Regions from separate parts of the Sporosarcina newyorkensis genome, predicted to be linked through region 4. Evidence: riboswitches for the same ligand, from Rfam matches in the RefSeq annotation. Region 4 holds a riboswitch; each other region holds the start of a gene.
What was found. Region 4 has a riboswitch for S-adenosylmethionine ahead of B5D59_RS06230 (5-methyltetrahydropteroyltriglutamate--homocysteine S-methyltransferase). Riboswitches for the same ligand answer to the same signal wherever they lie in the genome.
Positions count from the first base shown of each region.

Region 1 (4,257 bases), on a different contig from region 4:
AAAATTGGATTGCCTCTTCCTTTGGCTGGTACTATTTGTTGACGGTATCCATGCTGTTTTTCATTTCGGTCTATCTGATCTTTAGCCCCATCGGCAGAATCCGTTTAGGAAAAGACAGCGATCGTCCCCAATTCTCTTTAATATCTTGGCTGGCTATGCTTTTTTCCGCCGGTATGGGAATCGGACTTGTCTTTTACGGTGCTGCTGAGCCCCTATCGCATTATGCAGTCAATCCTGCTACTGCGGGGCCTGAAACAGCGGAGGCTTATAAAGAAGCCATGCGCCAAGCATTTTTCCATTGGGGCTTCCATGCTTGGGCTGTCTATGGGATGACAGCTCTTGCACTGGCCTATTTCCAATTCCGTAAAGGCCAACCGGGATTGATTTCGGCTACTTTGAAACCTATTTTCGGTGACCGCGTCAATGGGCCCCTCGGTATTGTCATTGACGTATTTGCTATCTTTGCTACAGTGTTTGGCGTTGCCACATCTCTCGGTCTTGGCGCTGTCCAAGTCAATGCGGGGCTGCATTACCTTTTTGGTATTCCTGTCAGTTTCCTATCGCAACTCATCATTATCATCATAGTAACGATTTTGTTCTTGGTGTCTGCATGGAGCGGGCTCGGCAAGGGGATCAAAATCTTATCAAATGCCAATATGGTCCTTGCTATTGCATTATTATTTTTCGTCATTGCTTTAGGACCCACATTGCTTATTTTCGATATGTTCACCGACTCGATCGGTGGGTATTTAGAGCATCTTGTTCGCATGAGTTTCCGTACTGCCCCTCTTGATGTTGGGAATCGTGCATGGCTTAATGATTGGACAATATTTTATTGGGCTTGGTGGATCGCTTGGTCGCCATTTGTCGGTATGTTCATTGCCCGGGTTTCGAAAGGGAGAACGATCCGGGAGTTTATGATCGGTTTACTCGTCGTACCAACCGTGTTAAGTATGATCTGGTTTTCTGCATTTGGTACTACAGCAATTGAAACACAAAAGGCCGGGATTATTGATTTAGCTTCCACTGCAACTGAGCTGACAATTTTTGAGATGTTCAGCGGCATGCCGTGGTCTTCTATAATATCCATGATCGCCATTTTGCTTATCATTTCATTTTTCATCACTTCTGCAGATTCAGCTACCTTCGTACTCGGTATGCAGTCATCTTACGGATCGCTGACACCACCTAATAATTTAAAGGTGGTATGGGGAGTGATTCAGTCCTCGATCGCTGTTATTTTATTGTTTGTCGGTGGATTGGATGCGCTGCAAAATGTAGTTATCATCGCCGCCCTGCCGTTTTCCGTTATCTTGATCATGATGGTCACTTCGTTGTTCATGTCATTGAAAGAAGAACGAAGGAAAGTGAAACGTCGGTAAATACAAAAAAGTCACCGGACTCGGTGACTTTTTTGCTTTTATCTATTAATTAATGAACAGCCTTTTCGACCGCTTTCTCAATCGCTTGTTTTAAATCTGCAATAATATCATCTGCTGATTCCAACCCGACAGACAGGCGAATCAACTCTTCAGTCACACCCGAATTCTTCAGATCTTCTGCAGATAACTGCTGGTGCGTAGTAGATGCCGGATGAATGATCAACGACTTCGCGTCGCCAACATTTGCTACATGCGACCAGATTTCCACATTATCAATCACTTTACGACCTGCATCCCGGCCACCTTTAATGCCGAAAACAATAATGGAACCATAGCCGTGCTTCAAGTGTTTTTGCGCCAACTCATACGTCGGGTGTTCTTCAAGACCCGTATACGTCACCCAGTCCACTGCCGGATGTCCCTTCAAGAATGCTGCGACTTTCTGTGCGTTTTCATTATGGCGAGGCACACGCAAATGAAGCGTCTCAAGCCCCTGCAATAAATTAAATGCACTGTCCGGCGCCAAGCAAGGTCCGAAATCACGCAATAATTGAACGCGCAGCTTCGTTGCGAATGCAGCCCCTGCCGTATCGATGCCATATCTCAACCCATGATACGATTCATCCGGTTCTGTGAACCCTGGGAATTTTCCTTGAGTCCAATCAAATTTCCCTGCATCGACCGCCACGCCTCCAATCGTCGTGCCGTGCCCGCCAATCCATTTCGTTGCGGAGTGAATGACTACGTCTGCTCCGAACTCAATCGGATTGGAGCCATATGGAGACGGGAACGTGTTATCCACCAACAATGGAATACCGTTGTCATGCGCGACTTTCGCTACCGCTTCTACATCAAGGACTTGCAGGCTCGGATTACCGATCGTCTCTGCGAATAACGCCTTCGTCTTATCTGTAATTGCCGCTTCAAAGTTTTTCGGATCAGATGCATCCACGAACTTCACCGTGATGCCATAGCGCGGCAGTGTCACAGCGAATAAATTGTACGTGCCGCCATACAGATTGCTGGCCGCCACAATTTCATCTCCCGCGCCCGCAATGTTCAGGATCGAAAATGCGATTGCCGCCATTCCGGATGATAGCCCTACTGCTGCAGATCCACCTTCGATCTGCGCCACACGCTCCTCAAAAACTGCGACAGTCGGGTTAGTAATACGTGTATAGATATTGCCTGCTTCTTGCAAAGCAAATAAATTCTGTGCATGCTCTGTATCTCTGAAAACATATGAAGTCGTACGATGAATCGGCACAGCACGTGAACCGGTTACAGGATCTGGCTGCTGTCCTCCGTGCAATAAAACAGTTTCTGGCTGAAATTTAGTCATAACTATTTCCCCTCCGAATTTATTAGTCTACCTGATGGAATACTGAAAAGCAGAAGAGGGCGTTTTGTCGTGACAGACGTTGGAGGGCTTATCGTAAAAGGGTGCTCTCCCCCTTTTTCGAAAAGACCGAAACGTCCCGAGCAGCTGCCCTCTGCAGCTAGACAATGAGCCTAGTGAGTATACAAAGAAACCCTCTTCCTAAAAATAAGAAGAGGGCTTTGCTTTCGCTCATACCTCTCTTATCTTCCAAACTGTCAACAGTTTGTAGGAAGTAGCACCTTTGCATAACTAGCCGGTTGCCGGGCATCATAGGGCCTAATCCCTCCGCCGCTCTTGATAAGAGTTTGTCTATTCGTTTTCCATCTTGAAAAATAGTATAAAGCCAATACCAACTAAATGCAAGGGTTATTAGTAGAATGTTTAGAAATCATTGTGATTTCTAAAAAATATCCCACCAAATTTTCACTGCAGAGCCCATGATCAATACAGCGAGAATTCCTTGCAACACTTTCGTATTGACTTTGCGACTTACCTTCACTCCAAGCGGGGCCGCCAGCACGCTCGCAATAATCATGACAAGCGCCGGTTCATAGGGAACTTGCCCTGTGAAGAGTTTTCCTGACGCCGAACCGATTGAAGACAATAAAGTGATTGCTAGCGAAGTGGCTATCGTGACCCGTGTAGGAATTTTTAATACAACAAGCATGATCGGTACGAGGATAAACGCCCCTCCTGCCCCTACAATTCCTGCAGCCAACCCAACTAGCAATGCAGTTCCTGTGGCTATCCATTTATTGAACGCAATTTCTTCCACGGGGATGTTATCAAGACCTTTTTGCGGAATGAACATCATCACGGCTGCCAGCACGGCCAATACACCATATACAATGTTAACGGTTGCTTCCGACAGCAGACTGGAACCTGCCCCTCCGATTACACTGCCGATCAATACGCTGATTCCCATATACAACACAAGTGGCTTCAAGATTAGATTGCTCTTGCGATAAGCAAAGACACCTGAGAGAGAAGCAAAGAATACTTCAACTGCCGTAATACCCGAGACGTCATGCGATGAAAAAGCTTCAAAACCAAGTAATGCAGGAATGAAAAGTAACATTGGATATTTGACGATGGCACCGCCAATTCCCATCATGCCGGAAAGGAATGAGCCGACAAATCCAATGAGGAAGATGGTGATGATAAATGTAAAACTCATGATGTTCTCTCTCCCTCCTTCCTAATGAAAGAGGGCAATGGAACACCCTCTTTGCTTAGTTTATCCTTTTTGAATCCAAAATTTAAAGACATCGGACTCTTGTTGCTGGTCCACTACCTTGTGATTTCCTGATGCGGCCCAAGCTGTCAAATCTGCTACAGATCCTTTGTCCGTTGCATGAATTTCAAGGATATCCCCTGCTTCTAGTTCTTTCATCGCTTTTTTTGTCCGTACGATCGGCATTGGGCAAGCCAATCCTTTAGCATCTAAAAATTTTGTCGTGTTCATTTGTATCTTCTCCTTTTGAATCGTTTTTA
Region 1 is NZ_FUYJ01000003.1:335,212-339,468, forward strand. It holds gene B5D59_RS08275 (glycine betaine uptake BCCT transporter) at 1-1,382, shown strand, start outside; gene B5D59_RS08280 (O-acetylhomoserine aminocarboxypropyltransferase/cysteine synthase family protein) at 1,432-2,724, opposite strand; SAM riboswitch class I at 2,961-3,067, opposite strand; gene B5D59_RS08285 (sulfite exporter TauE/SafE family protein) at 3,164-3,940, opposite strand; gene B5D59_RS08290 (sulfurtransferase TusA family protein) at 4,001-4,228, opposite strand.
Region 1: it holds a riboswitch for S-adenosylmethionine, as region 4 does, so the genes downstream of both, B5D59_RS08280 (O-acetylhomoserine aminocarboxypropyltransferase/cysteine synthase family protein) here and B5D59_RS06230 (5-methyltetrahydropteroyltriglutamate--homocysteine S-methyltransferase) in region 4, are expected to answer to the same signal.

Region 2 (4,257 bases), on a different contig from region 4:
GTAGCCTCATAGACGTCAATAATCTTTTCTTTTGTATAGACAGGTTGCGTTATGAAATAATCTGCACCTGCTTCAATCTTTTTCTCCAATCGCTGAACAGCCCGGTCCAATACACGGACATTCGGATTGAACGCAGCTGAAACTGAGAAGTTCGCTTTTTTACGTAATGGTTTACCGGAGAATGAAATCCCTTCATTCAACTGTTTGATTAACTGCAGCAGTTCCATACTCGATACATCGTAGACGCTTGTTGCGCCAGGGAAATCACCAACTTTCGTCGGATCACCTGTTACAGCCAGAATATCGTGGATGCCTAACGCGTCAAGCCCCATTAGATGAGATTGTAACCCGATCAAGTTGTGATCTCGACACGTTAAGTGGACAAGAGGGCGGATATTGTGCTGCATTTTAATGATGGAACCCATTGCCATATTGCTGATCCGAGGGGATGCCAATGAGTTATCCGCCATCGTTACGGCATCAACACCTGCATCGTAAAGTAAATTGGCACCTTTAATATAATCTTCTGTCTCTAAATGCCGTGGTGTGTCCAATTCCACAATGACCGTACGTTCTGTTTTGGCTTTCTCGTGGAGCGGTTGATGTTTTACCGGGCCGGCTTCCTGAATAACGATTGGCTTTGTTGGTTCTACTACTTTCTTGGTGATAGGAGACAATCCCGCTAATCGAGTTTTCGCTGCTTTAATATGTTTAGGAGTAGTTCCGCAACACCCGCCAATTAACCGTACACCTTGATCACGCAGCAATACTGCAGCTCGCCCGAAGTACTCAGCTTCAGATTCATAGACAATGCGGCCATCTTCCACATCCAGTAAAGATGCATTCGGATAAGCGGATAAAAATGCATTTTCCGGCAGTTTCACATTTTCAAAAGCTTGGATTGTATGGTAAGGCCCTAAGCGGCAGTTTACACCGACTATACTTGCACCTAGTGATTCCAGTTGATGCAACGCGTCATTCAATGAAAGTCCGTTTTGCAAAACTCCAGGATCGTGCATGGAGACTTGCGCAATTAGCGGAACATCTGTGATTTGACGAAGTGTTGAAACGACGGATGATAATTCTTCGAAATCATAATACGTTTCGAGTAACAGTCCGTCTGGATCTCCAGTCAATAATGCGTTGGCCTGTTCAAGGACTACTTGCTTTACTTCATCGAGCGATGCATCACTTTTGCGAATTCCACGCAAACCGCCGATGGTACCAAGCACAAATTGACCACCTGGTGCAGCAGCCCGCTTTGCAATTTGGATTGCTGCTTTATTGAATTCCGTAACACGGTTTTCCAATCCATAACGAGCCAATTTCACTGCATTGGCACTGTATGTATTGGTCTGAATAATATCAGCTCCCGCCTCGATATAGTCGTGGTGGATTTTCTCTATAATTTCAGGTTTCTCTATATTTAATTCCTCATAGCAATAATCGATCCCATATGAATACAAAATAGTTCCCATTGCCCCATCTGCTGTCAGGACATTTGTTTGAAGTTTCTCCAGTAATGACATCATCAAATCCCCCTTTGTTTTCTCTAATCAAAAAAAGCCTTCAAGTAAATAGAAGGCTTTGTAATCGCAATGACCAGTTCCCTCTCATCTTTCAGTGTGCCATTTCGGCATACTGCTGGAAGTAGCACCTTGCCCATCGGCTGGTTGCTGAAGCGTCTTTGGGCCAGTCCCTCTGCTTCTCTTGATAAGATATGATTCTTATTAAATTATTTCGATAATTCTAACCATATCATAGCGGCTTTGTAGGTAATCGTCAAGTGAATGTTTGATGAAGTTCTTGAAGACCGGAGTGCGCATAGAGAAATTTACTGAAACATGGTAAAATTAAAGGAGTAACTTGAAAAGGTGAGGAATCATGCAGTTTTTTAAATACTCCATTCCGATAGCGGCACTTGTCGGCACGCTTGCCTGGATTATGTTGGAGAATAATTATGAAGAAGTACCGTGGGATTCGCGTGTTTGGATTACCTTTGGCGCCGCTGCATTAAGTGGTGTACTTGCTTTTTTTCTTTTCAGGAAAGAAAAAGAAGACAAAGTCGATAAAAAGAAATAGGAGCTGCCCGAGAAGTCATGTTCATCTGACTTCCCGGGTAGTTCTTTTTTTGCAGAGAAAGCATTTTGTTCATTCTAAGAAATTGCCAGCAGGGGTAGATGTGGGTCTTGTCTGTTTCTTTCTTGCCTTATTGGATAAGAAAAGGGTGTCATTCCTTACATATAAGATGTTCCATAAGTTATTAGTTAACTTAAATTAAAAACTAGTTGACAATTAATGAGTCAACCATTACTATTTTTATAGTAACTCAAAATAGAAAGAGGTGTCATGATGACGACAGCTTCGGAAGGACGTCCGCAAAGTAAATTCAGTACATTGTCAATTGTATATAGTGGAATGTTTGCTGCTTTAATGATGATCGGGGCTAATATCACTTCTTTCATACCATTTTTAGTAGTCGGGGGAGTACCTATTACATTGCAGACATTTTTCGCTGTTTTGTCAGGATTGTTATTGGGTAGCCGTCTTGGTGCATTGTCGATGACTGTCTATATGATGGTCGGCCTTGCAGGGGCTCCTGTATTTGCTAAGTTTCAAGGTGGATTTGGCCAAATCTTAAGCCCGACATTTGGTTTTATCGTTACTTTCATCTTGATTGCTTATGTAGCAGGTAAAATCGTGGAGCGTAAGAATACACTGCCATCTTATATTATTGCATCACTTGTTGCGACAGCAATCAACTATTTATTGGGTACGAACTGGATGTATGTCGCCTATAAAGTTTGGGCTGCGGCGCCAGAGGTGTTTACGTACAAAATTGCATGGCTTTGGATGATTCCTCCATTACCGAAGGATATTGTGCTAGCCGTACTGGCGGGAATATTCGCATTTAGAATTTCAAAACATTTGAAAGTGAGGCATACATTTTGACGAACTATCAAAGGCTGGCTGACCAAGTTTTGAAAGGTCACGTATTAACAAATGAGGAAGCGCTTTCAATATTAAATAGTCCGGATGAAGATTTGCTGTTGCTGCTTCATGCGACGTACTCGATCCGATCCCATTACTATGGAAACAAAGTAAAACTTAATATGATCATCAATACGAAGTCGGGGTTGTGCCCGGAAAACTGTGGCTACTGTGCCCAGTCGATTGTGTCAAAAGCACCGGTTGAAAAGTATGCAATGATGAAATCAGAAGAAATATTACAAGGTGCAGAGCGAGCTGCTGCAAATAAAGCGGGCACTTATTGTATCGTGGCAAGTGGACGAGGACCTCGGGCTAGTGAGCTTGAAATCGTTATTGATTCCGTCAAGCAAATTAAAGAGAAACATAAAGGAATGACCGTTTGTGCATGTTTAGGCATTCTGAAGCCAGAACAAGCCGCACGCTTGAAAGAAGCAGGTGTAGACCGATACAATCACAACTTGAACACCTCTGCCGAACACCATGAAAGCATCACTACATCGCACACATACGATGATCGTGTAAACACAGTAGGACATGTAAAGGAAGCGGGAATATCTCCTTGCTCTGGCGTAATAGTCGGAATGCGTGAAACAAAAGAGGATGTCATTTCCATGGCACACAGCCTGCGGATACTCGATGCAGACTCCATTCCAGTCAACTTCCTGCACGCCGTGGATGGGACGCCGCTAGAAGGGACCTCTGAACTGGATCCGCGCTATTGCTTGAAGGTACTTAGCCTATTTCGTTTCATCAATCCAACAAAAGAAATACGAATTTCGGGTGGACGCGAAGTGAACCTTCGCAGCCTTCAACCACTTGGCTTATATGCTGCAAACTCTATCTTCATCGGTGACTATTTGACAACATCGGGTCAGGAAAACGACAAAGACCAACAAATGTTAGAAGATATGGGCTTTGAAGTGGACTTGGAACCACTGAAGAAAGAACCTATGACTATATAAGAGAGATCTAACCGCGCAGACAGCTTGCGTGGTTTTTTTCGTTCAATGAAAAACATGAAAAGATCTTGAATAATCCTCCATGTAGAGAGACAGCCTAACGCAAGACATGCAAAAAAATCAAACATACATATTAAAACAAATCAATTGCATCTCACGCATTTTCTGCGATACAATCAAGTCAAAGATAGTCAAAGTCAACTAAGAGAACGAGCAGAAACGAGGTGACGAGATGCGGAACATTTCTGACATTATTGAAGGGTATTTGAAGTCCATTATCGAAAAGGAAGACAGTGCCTCTGTTGAA
Region 2 is NZ_FUYJ01000010.1:10,509-14,765, reverse strand. It holds gene B5D59_RS15855 (bifunctional homocysteine S-methyltransferase/methylenetetrahydrofolate reductase) at 1-1,529, opposite strand, end outside; SAM riboswitch class I at 1,611-1,720, opposite strand; gene B5D59_RS15850 (hypothetical protein) at 1,885-2,082, shown strand; gene B5D59_RS15845 (biotin transporter BioY) at 2,350-2,952, shown strand; gene bioB (biotin synthase BioB) at 2,949-3,953, shown strand; gene B5D59_RS15835 (CtsR family transcriptional regulator) at 4,183-4,257, shown strand, end outside.
Region 2: it holds a riboswitch for S-adenosylmethionine, as region 4 does, so the genes downstream of both, B5D59_RS15855 (bifunctional homocysteine S-methyltransferase/methylenetetrahydrofolate reductase) here and B5D59_RS06230 (5-methyltetrahydropteroyltriglutamate--homocysteine S-methyltransferase) in region 4, are expected to answer to the same signal.

Region 3 (4,257 bases), on a different contig from region 4:
TATAATGCATCTTCGTCAATAATTCCACCACGGGCACAGTTGATGATCTGTACACCGTCTTTCATTTTTTCGAATGCTTCCTTATTGATCATTCTGCGAGTTTCTTTCAGCAATGGTGTATGTACTGTAATGAAATCAGCAGCTGCTAATACTTCATCTACCGTACCAATTTCAATACCCAATTTCTTTGCGATTTCTTCAGTTAGGAATGGATCGTACGCGATGACATTCATACGTTGACCTTTCGCACGTCTGGCAACTTCTGCACCAATACGGCCAAGTCCGATAATCCCTAATGTTTTGTCTTTTAGCTCTACACCGAGAAATGATTTTCTGTCCCATTTATTGTTCTTCAGTGAATTGAATGCTTGTGGAATTTTACGAGCCATCGCCATCATCATAGCTACCGTGTGCTCAGCAGCTGAATTTGTATTTCCATCAGGAGCATTGACGACGATAATCCCTTTTTCTGTAGCTGCGTCCAAATCGATATTGTCGACACCTACACCTGCACGTCCAATAATTTTCAATTGATCAGCAGAATCTAGCAATTCTTTCGTAACAGTTGTCTGACTACGTACTAGAAGAGCATCAAAACCTTTGATCCGATCCTTCAGTTGGTCAGGTGTCAAATCTGTATCGATCACAATTTCAAAACCTTCTGCTTGTCGTAATGGAAAAATACCGTCCTCGCTAAGTGGGTCACTAATAAGTACTTTAAAAGCCATAATAATCATTCTCTCCTTCAGTAGTTTTTATTGTTGTAAAGTTTTCAAAATGAATTTTATAGAGTTGATCCCATATGTACGTTCTATGCTTACCTCCTTTTAGGAAAAATAAAAAAGCCTTCCATCCCTTACATACGTAAGGGGCGAAAAGCTCAATAAACTAACGCGGTACCACCCTTGTTTTGCTGCAAAAGCAGCCTTCATTCAGCATGCGTAACGTGCATGTGACGGATTGGCCTACTGAACTATTCAGCCAAGCAATTCGGAAGTGCCGCCATCCCAAGAATTTACTGACTCTCACCAATTCATCAGCTCTCTAGAAAATTCTTTTACAGGAAGGTATGTCTTCGTCAAAATTGTTTTGCGTGTATTAAATTTGAACTAATCATAACACGTCAAAAGTAATTGTCAATTACTTTTCGGAAAAAAATGAAAAACTAATAAAGGCGAACGTAAATTATTGAATGATTTGTGAACGTTCGTGTTTGAGAGATAAAAGCGGATTATAAGTAACTTTTACTATGGAGTATTAGGAAATAGCATAAGTCGTGAGAAGAGAAGATATATGCCAATCAATGTTATAGTAGTGCCATACTATTCAAGTAAAGGGGTAATGTAAGATGAAAAACTTAGAGTCCTTCGAGCGATTCGAACAATTGAAGCAAGAAGAGCGAGTGATTTTCTTGTTTTCTGCAGATTGGTGTCCTGATTGCAGAGTGATCGAGCCGTTTTTACCAACACTGGAAACGGAATTTTCCGAGTACCAATTTATTTATGTCGACCGAGATGAGTTTATTGACTTGTGCACTCAGCTCGATATATTTGGCATCCCAAGCTTTATCGCATTCAGTGAAGGCAAGGAAACAGGCCGTTTTGTCAGTAAGAATCGCAAGACGAAAGAGGAGATTGAAGAGTTTATCAATAGTTTGTGAGCAGAGGGTGAGTGGGTATAAGAACCGTTGATCCAGGTTCCGGGAGGATGGCTTTCCGCGGGGAGCCAATCTCCGGGCTACAAACTTATATTCACTTGTTCCGCTTTTCACTCTGAAGTCAACCAAATTTTATTACTTTGATGTATGCTAACAAGCCAACGATCCGAGGAGATGGTTGGCTTGTTATTATTTAAACATAATCCTGTAATTGTTCGAGAAGGATTTTCGCGCCTTGAGGACTTATGAATAATCCGTTTGATAGTTCTTTGTTTTCGTTCGTTACTTCACCAGTAATGAAGCATGCCTTATTCACTTGATACTTTCTCAAAATGATTCGATCTTCTTCTGCGAAAATTTCAATGGGATCGCCTTTATCTAATTGCAAAGATTTGCGTAGTTCTTTCGGAATAACTATTCTGCCAAGATGGTCTACTTTGCGAACAATGCCTAAAGATCTCATGAGTTCCTCCTTTAAAAAGTAGTTGGTAGTTCCTATTATACACAAATATTTCCGGTCTACAATTTACGAGATTGGAATGAGCAGAACTATTTGAAAATTTGACTATACAATTAGTTTATTAATGTTATAATAGTCAGTAAATCATTTTCGTGAAATGATATTAACTAAATACTACTTATCAAGAGAAGCTGAGGGATTTGGCCTGATGAAGCTTCAGCAACCTCTGTGTAAACAGGAAGGTGCTACCTCCAACAAGATTGTTGTCTTGAGAGATAAGAACTGTGGTCCTAAACCTTCATTTTCTTATCTACAGGAAAAGAGGTTTTTTATTTTGTAAAAACAGGCCGAATGAATAGCCAAGGGGGAAGAAATATGCCGATTAATATACCGAAACAATTACCTGCAGGTGAGTTACTGAAGAAAGAAAAAATCTTCATCATGGATGAAGATCGGGCGACGGAGCAAGATATTCGGCCGCTGAACATTTTGATTCTGAATTTAATGCCTGAAAAAGAAAAAACAGAACTTCAATTATTACGATTACTTGGTAATACGCCTTTGCAAGTAAACGTGACGTTTTTAAATACGGCGACCTATGTTTCCAAAAATGTCAGTCAAACTCATTTGGAAACGTTTTATACAACATTCGAACACGTGAAAGAGCGCAAGTTTGACGGCATGATTATTACAGGAGCACCTATTGAACATATGCAATTTGAAGACGTAGTGTACTGGAAGGAATTAGAGAAAATCATGGAGTGGACAAAAACCAATGTGACCTCTGTCTTGCATATTTGTTGGGGCGCGCAAGCCGCACTTTATCATCATTACGGCATTGATAAGTTTGAGTTGCCGAAGAAATGTTTTGGGATTTTTTCTCACGATATCACGGACCAAACAGTCAATTTGGCAAGAGGATTTAACGATGTATTTGTTGCTCCTCACTCACGTCACACGGCTGTTTCCATAGAAGAAATTGAGAAGCATCCGGATTTGACACTGCTATCTGTATCGGATGATGCGGGTGCATTCATTGTGATTTCTAATGATGAAAAAAACATAATGGTGACAGGACATTTAGAGTATGATGCACATACATTGGCTGAAGAATACGGGCGAGATGTCCAAAAGGGATTGGATATTGATGTACCTGAAAATTATTTCCCGAATGATGATCCGACGAGAGAACCAATGAATACTTGGCGTTCACATACACATTTGTTATTCTCGAACTGGTTGAACTACTATGTCTATCAAGCAACGCCATACGTTTGGGATTGAAATAAGCTTATGAAAGTATAGTTTCCCGCATTTCACACATACTCCACTCAATGGAGGTGTGCGTTGTGAATATGGATGAGTTTTTGGAGCTGTCTTTTTGGGAAATGACTTTGCGGACTGTTATTTCCTTTATCGTCCTTCTGATCCTGGCCCGGTTCATGGGAAAAAAACAAATATCTCAATTGACTTTCTTCCATTACGTGACAGGTATCACGATCGGTTCGATTGCCGCCAATTTGGCAGGGGAGTCCGAGACGCCGTTCTTAAATGGGTTATATGGTATGATCCTATGGGCAGTATTGACGATACTTGCCAATTATTTAACGTTTAAATCAAAAAAACTACGTGTCCTGCTGGATGATAAGCCAATCATCGTAATTCAGGATGGAAAGATTGTGGAAGGCTCGTTAAGTAAGCTGCGTTTGAATTTCAATGAATTGAATATGATGCTTCGGGAACAAGCCGTTTTTTCCATGAAAGATGTCAATTATGCGATTTTCGAAACGAATGGAAACTTGAGCATAATGCTTAAGCCGGGCGAAGAGAAGGCGACGAAAAAAGATGTCAAAGTGGCTTCTCCTAAACCTAAATATATTCCGACCGAAATTATTACCGACGGAAAAGTACAAGAGGAAAATATGCGTGAATTGAAGCTGACTGATGTATGGTTGAAACAACAACTGGAACTGCAAGGCATCGGAAAGCCGGAGCATGTGCTGTATGCAGAAATTCAAACCGATGGAAACTTATATGTTAATACATTGAAGAATGCTTGAAGCTTGAAGCCCTGAAGCCGAATTCAGGGCTTTTCAGCTTTCATCATAAAATGTCCCAATTTCGTTGGTTTGCTATGGCT
Region 3 is NZ_FUYJ01000006.1:52,798-57,054, reverse strand. It holds gene serA (phosphoglycerate dehydrogenase) at 1-728, opposite strand, end outside; gene B5D59_RS12000 (thioredoxin family protein) at 1,349-1,660, shown strand; gene B5D59_RS11995 (AbrB/MazE/SpoVT family DNA-binding domain-containing protein) at 1,851-2,120, opposite strand; SAM riboswitch class I at 2,293-2,399, shown strand; gene metA (homoserine O-acetyltransferase MetA) at 2,493-3,401, shown strand; gene B5D59_RS11985 (DUF421 domain-containing protein) at 3,473-4,177, shown strand; gene B5D59_RS11980 (HAD family hydrolase) at 4,221-4,257, opposite strand, start outside.
Region 3: it holds a riboswitch for S-adenosylmethionine, as region 4 does, so the genes downstream of both, metA (homoserine O-acetyltransferase MetA) here and B5D59_RS06230 (5-methyltetrahydropteroyltriglutamate--homocysteine S-methyltransferase) in region 4, are expected to answer to the same signal.

Region 4 (4,257 bases):
AGTATAACAATCTTCAGGAAGATTAAGTAATTCCGCATCTTCAATTGATATTTTTTGAGCGGTAATCTTTTCATCAGCTTCATGAAGCCGAATAGACAGTTCTTTCTCCATTAAATCATATAGTGTTCCATGGCTAATATCTAGATTTGCCAATTGTAGACCTATATTAACAGGATAATACTGTGTTTCGATCGCAAGTGGCACCTCATTTGCATAACGAACACGCTTAATCAGATACGCATTCTCTAAAGCAATCGCCTTATTTAATTCCTCAGGAACTACTTCAATTCCATGTTCAATTAGTTTAGTACTAGGAATCTTGTTCATACGCTCAATCATTTCAGTTGTACTAATAAAATTCCCCTGCCAATAATGAACAGGATGTTTTGAAATAAATGTTCCCCTACCATGTTTTTTTTCTAGTATTCCATCGATAACTAATTGTGAGATAGCTTCTCGAACAGTGCTTCTGCTCACATTATATGTTTCCATTAATTCACGTTCACTTGGTATTTTCTCCTCAAATAGACCTTGCGTTATCTTTTGTTCTATACTCTTTCTAAGTTGTATATGAAGCGGCACTGGACTGCTAGGATTGATCACGCTAATTACCTCCTCAGAATTCACAAGGAAAAATTTCCTACGTGCCTATATACTTATATGATACCTTTTTAATCCATGAGTGTCTAATTTCCGTTGGGGCAAATGTTTTATTACGCTAATTAGGAAGGCCTAATTTACCTTATTTGGTTTAATGAGAAGACATACATTTTGATGGGTATGATTATGACAAGTGAGTTCTATGTGTCTGTCGTGAATTGACAGAACAAGTAGATTTCCTTTTATACTCCATGGCTAAAAAGTACGTATTTTTATGGTTCACGCTTATTCCATAGAAACCGCCGGATATGCCTTTATGTTTCACTTTTCTGCTTCAACAAAAGCACTTAACTTGGATTTCAATCCACACTCTCTATACAGAGAATGACTGCGATATATTGTGTTCATCAATACTTTAAATACTATATAGTGCAGTTAAAATCGTATTTCCCTAGATATGCAAACTAATATTCCTGATTTAAAGAGGATTTTGCTGTTTTTTTGCGCAAACCTCTTAGGGAATTTATGGGCACTTAGGGTCGCACTTTGTGATTCTCTCAATTATATCACACGTTATCAATTCTTTTTAAACTTGTATTTGACTAGTACCGATAATCCCGTAGAGGCTTCTTCCTTAGAGAAATAGATAGACCATGTAAGTAATTCAGGAAATGTTCAAGTTGTGTGATGAACTGGTACGACAAAATCATACTCAGATACAATCTATCATTTATTTATTGACAATTCTTTTCTACATGGTATATTGAGTTCTAACAACTTAATATTTTGAAATTTCTTATCTAGAGAGGTAGAGGGACTGGCCCTTTGAAGCCTCGGCAACGGACTTTTATAAGAACTGTGCCAATTCCAGTAGCATAATGCTAGAAGATAAGATGAGCAGGTAATTCCAATTTGTCTACCTATCCCTCTTCTTATTTATTAGGAGAGGGTTTTTGAATTTGGGAATTACCAAGGACATAAATTAATTTCGGTCCTACATTTTAATTAAAATTATAAAATAAGGAGTGGGTATTGATGGTAAAGACATTAGTCAAAGCGCCGTTTAGAGCGGATCACGTGGGGAGTCTATTACGACCGGAAAGAATTCATCAGGCAAGAAAGGATTTCCAAGAAGGAAACATTTCTTCACAAACGCTGCATGAAATCGAAACAGAGGAAATTAAACATATCGTTGATAAGCAAATCGAAGTAGGTTTGAAAGCAGTGACAGACGGAGAATTCCGCCGCAGATTTTGGCATACGGATTTTCTTGAGCATTTAAACGGAGTGGAAGGCTACATCCCGGAAGAAGGCTTTTCATTCAAAGGGGAAGAAACGGAAAGATACGATGTACGGGTTATCGGGAAAGTCTCCTTCAATCAGGACCACCCACACATAAAAGACTTCATCGAATTTAAAGAGATCGTCGGGGACCGTGCCATTGCCAAACAAACGATTCCGAGCCCCAACCAATTATTTAACGCGGGCATCCGCAACCCGGACATTTACCCGGACATTGAAGAATATGCAAAAGATATTATCAGTACGTACCGTGAGGCAATCCAAGCCTTTTATGATGCCGGGTGCCGGTATTTACAGTTGGATGATGTATATATCGCCGGTCTCAATGCTCCCGAAATTCCATTTAACGACGGCGGTCATTCCCGCGAAGAGTTAATTGACTTAGCATTGCGGGTAGCCAATGGGGTGTTGGAAGATAAACCAGAAGACTTAATTGTAACGACTCATCTTTGCCGCGGTAACTACCGATCTAATTGGGCTTTTGAAGGCAGCTATGCTAAAATCGCCCCTGTCTTATTTGCAAAGGAAAAAGTGGACGGATTCTTCCTGGAATACGACGATGATCGTTCCGGAGACTTCAAACCATTGGAATACATACCAAACGGCGGTCCCCGAGTCGTGCTCGGTGTATTCACATCAAAACACGGTGATTTGGAAAGTAAGGAGAATATTAAAGCACGTGTGGAAGAAGCAACAAACTATGTCCCATTGGAGCAATTATGCATCAGCCCTCAATGTGGCTTTGCTTCCACTCATCATGGCAATATTTTAACCGAAGAAGAACAATGGGCGAAGTTGAAATTCATTGTGGATATTTCCAAAGAGATTTGGGGATAAGAATTGAGCGAACGGCTTACATAGCTGTTCGCTTTTTTGGGTTTGTTCGAGGTACCAGGTCCCCACATATGACTTCTTGGACAACTTCTTTTTGGATTGAGATAAAAATCGTACTCCTTACTCCTTTTTCTCCGCCCCTTTAAACCTCGGAAAACCAACCAAAATCGCGATTACACAACAAATTCCCATCAATACTGGATAAAATGAATACATGATAATGCTCACCGGTGAAATGGCAGCGAGCCCCGAAGCAGCAAGCATTTGTACACCATAGGGCAAAACACCTTGCCAAACGCTAGAGAACGTGTCGAGCAAACTGGCCGACTTGCGGGGATCGATCTCATATTCATCCGCAATATGCTTCACGACCGGTCCAGTTATAATAATGGCGATTGTGTTATTCGCGGTCGCAATATCCGCTGCACTCACTAAACCCGCAATACCAAATTCGGCACCCTTTTTCGTTTGAATCTTACTCGTAATCATGCGCAATAAATAATCAATACCACCGTTATGCTGAATAATCCCAACGATGCCGCCAATTAAAATCGATACCATCGCCAAATCCTCCATCGCGACAACACCGTCAGCGATTGCCTTCAGATAGCTTTGCAAGTTGTAGGAGCCGTCCATCAAACCAATCACACCAGCAATAATAATCCCGCCTGCTAACACGATTAACACATGTGTGCCAGCCAAAGCACCGACTAAAACAGCCAGATATGGCGAAATTTTTACGAATTGGTACGGGTGGTTACCTGTTAGATCAGCTGTATTGCCGTGCGTTAAGAAGCCAAGAAGAATCATCGTCAAGATCGCACCCGGCAGGACAATAAAAAAATTCACTTTAAACTTATCTTTCATTTTCGTATGCTGCGTCCGGACCGCTGCAATCGTTGTATCCGAAATCATGGACAAGTTATCCCCAAACATCGCGCCACCAATAACAGTCGCCATGGCAAGCGCCACCGGAATATCCGTCTGACTGGCAATACCCACTCCGATCGGTGCCAACGCGACAATCGTTCCCATCGAAGTCCCCATCGAAATAGAGATGAAGCAGCCAATAATAAACAAACCGACCATGAGTAAATTCGCTGGCAACATCGACAACCCAAGATTGACCGTTGATTCAACAGCACCCATTCCCTTGGCGACACCTGCAAAAGCACCAGCCAAAAGAAAGATGACCGCCATTAAAAGGATATTTGGATGCCCTGCGCTCTTCATGAAAATATCAACTTTGGTGCCGAAAGACTCCTTTCGATTCATCACAAGCGCAAGTGCTGCCGCAATGAGAATGGCAACGTTCAGCGGCATGATAGAAAAATCTTTTGTAACGATACCTGAGCCGATGAAAAGAATTACAAAAACAATGAGCGGTAAAAACGAAAGGTGACTTCCTTTTTTCATGGTGTTGTTTGACATATCTATTCCTCAATTTCTTATCGTATATGGTAAGCATATTAGTTTACCATATATGAGGGGCGTTTCGACAGCGGTTTTACTTTTTCCGTT
Region 4 is NZ_FUYJ01000002.1:413,977-418,233, reverse strand. It holds gene B5D59_RS06235 (GntR family transcriptional regulator) at 1-603, opposite strand, end outside; SAM riboswitch class I at 1,394-1,495, shown strand; gene B5D59_RS06230 (5-methyltetrahydropteroyltriglutamate--homocysteine S-methyltransferase) at 1,636-2,739, shown strand; gene B5D59_RS06225 (Na+/H+ antiporter NhaC family protein) at 2,857-4,167, opposite strand.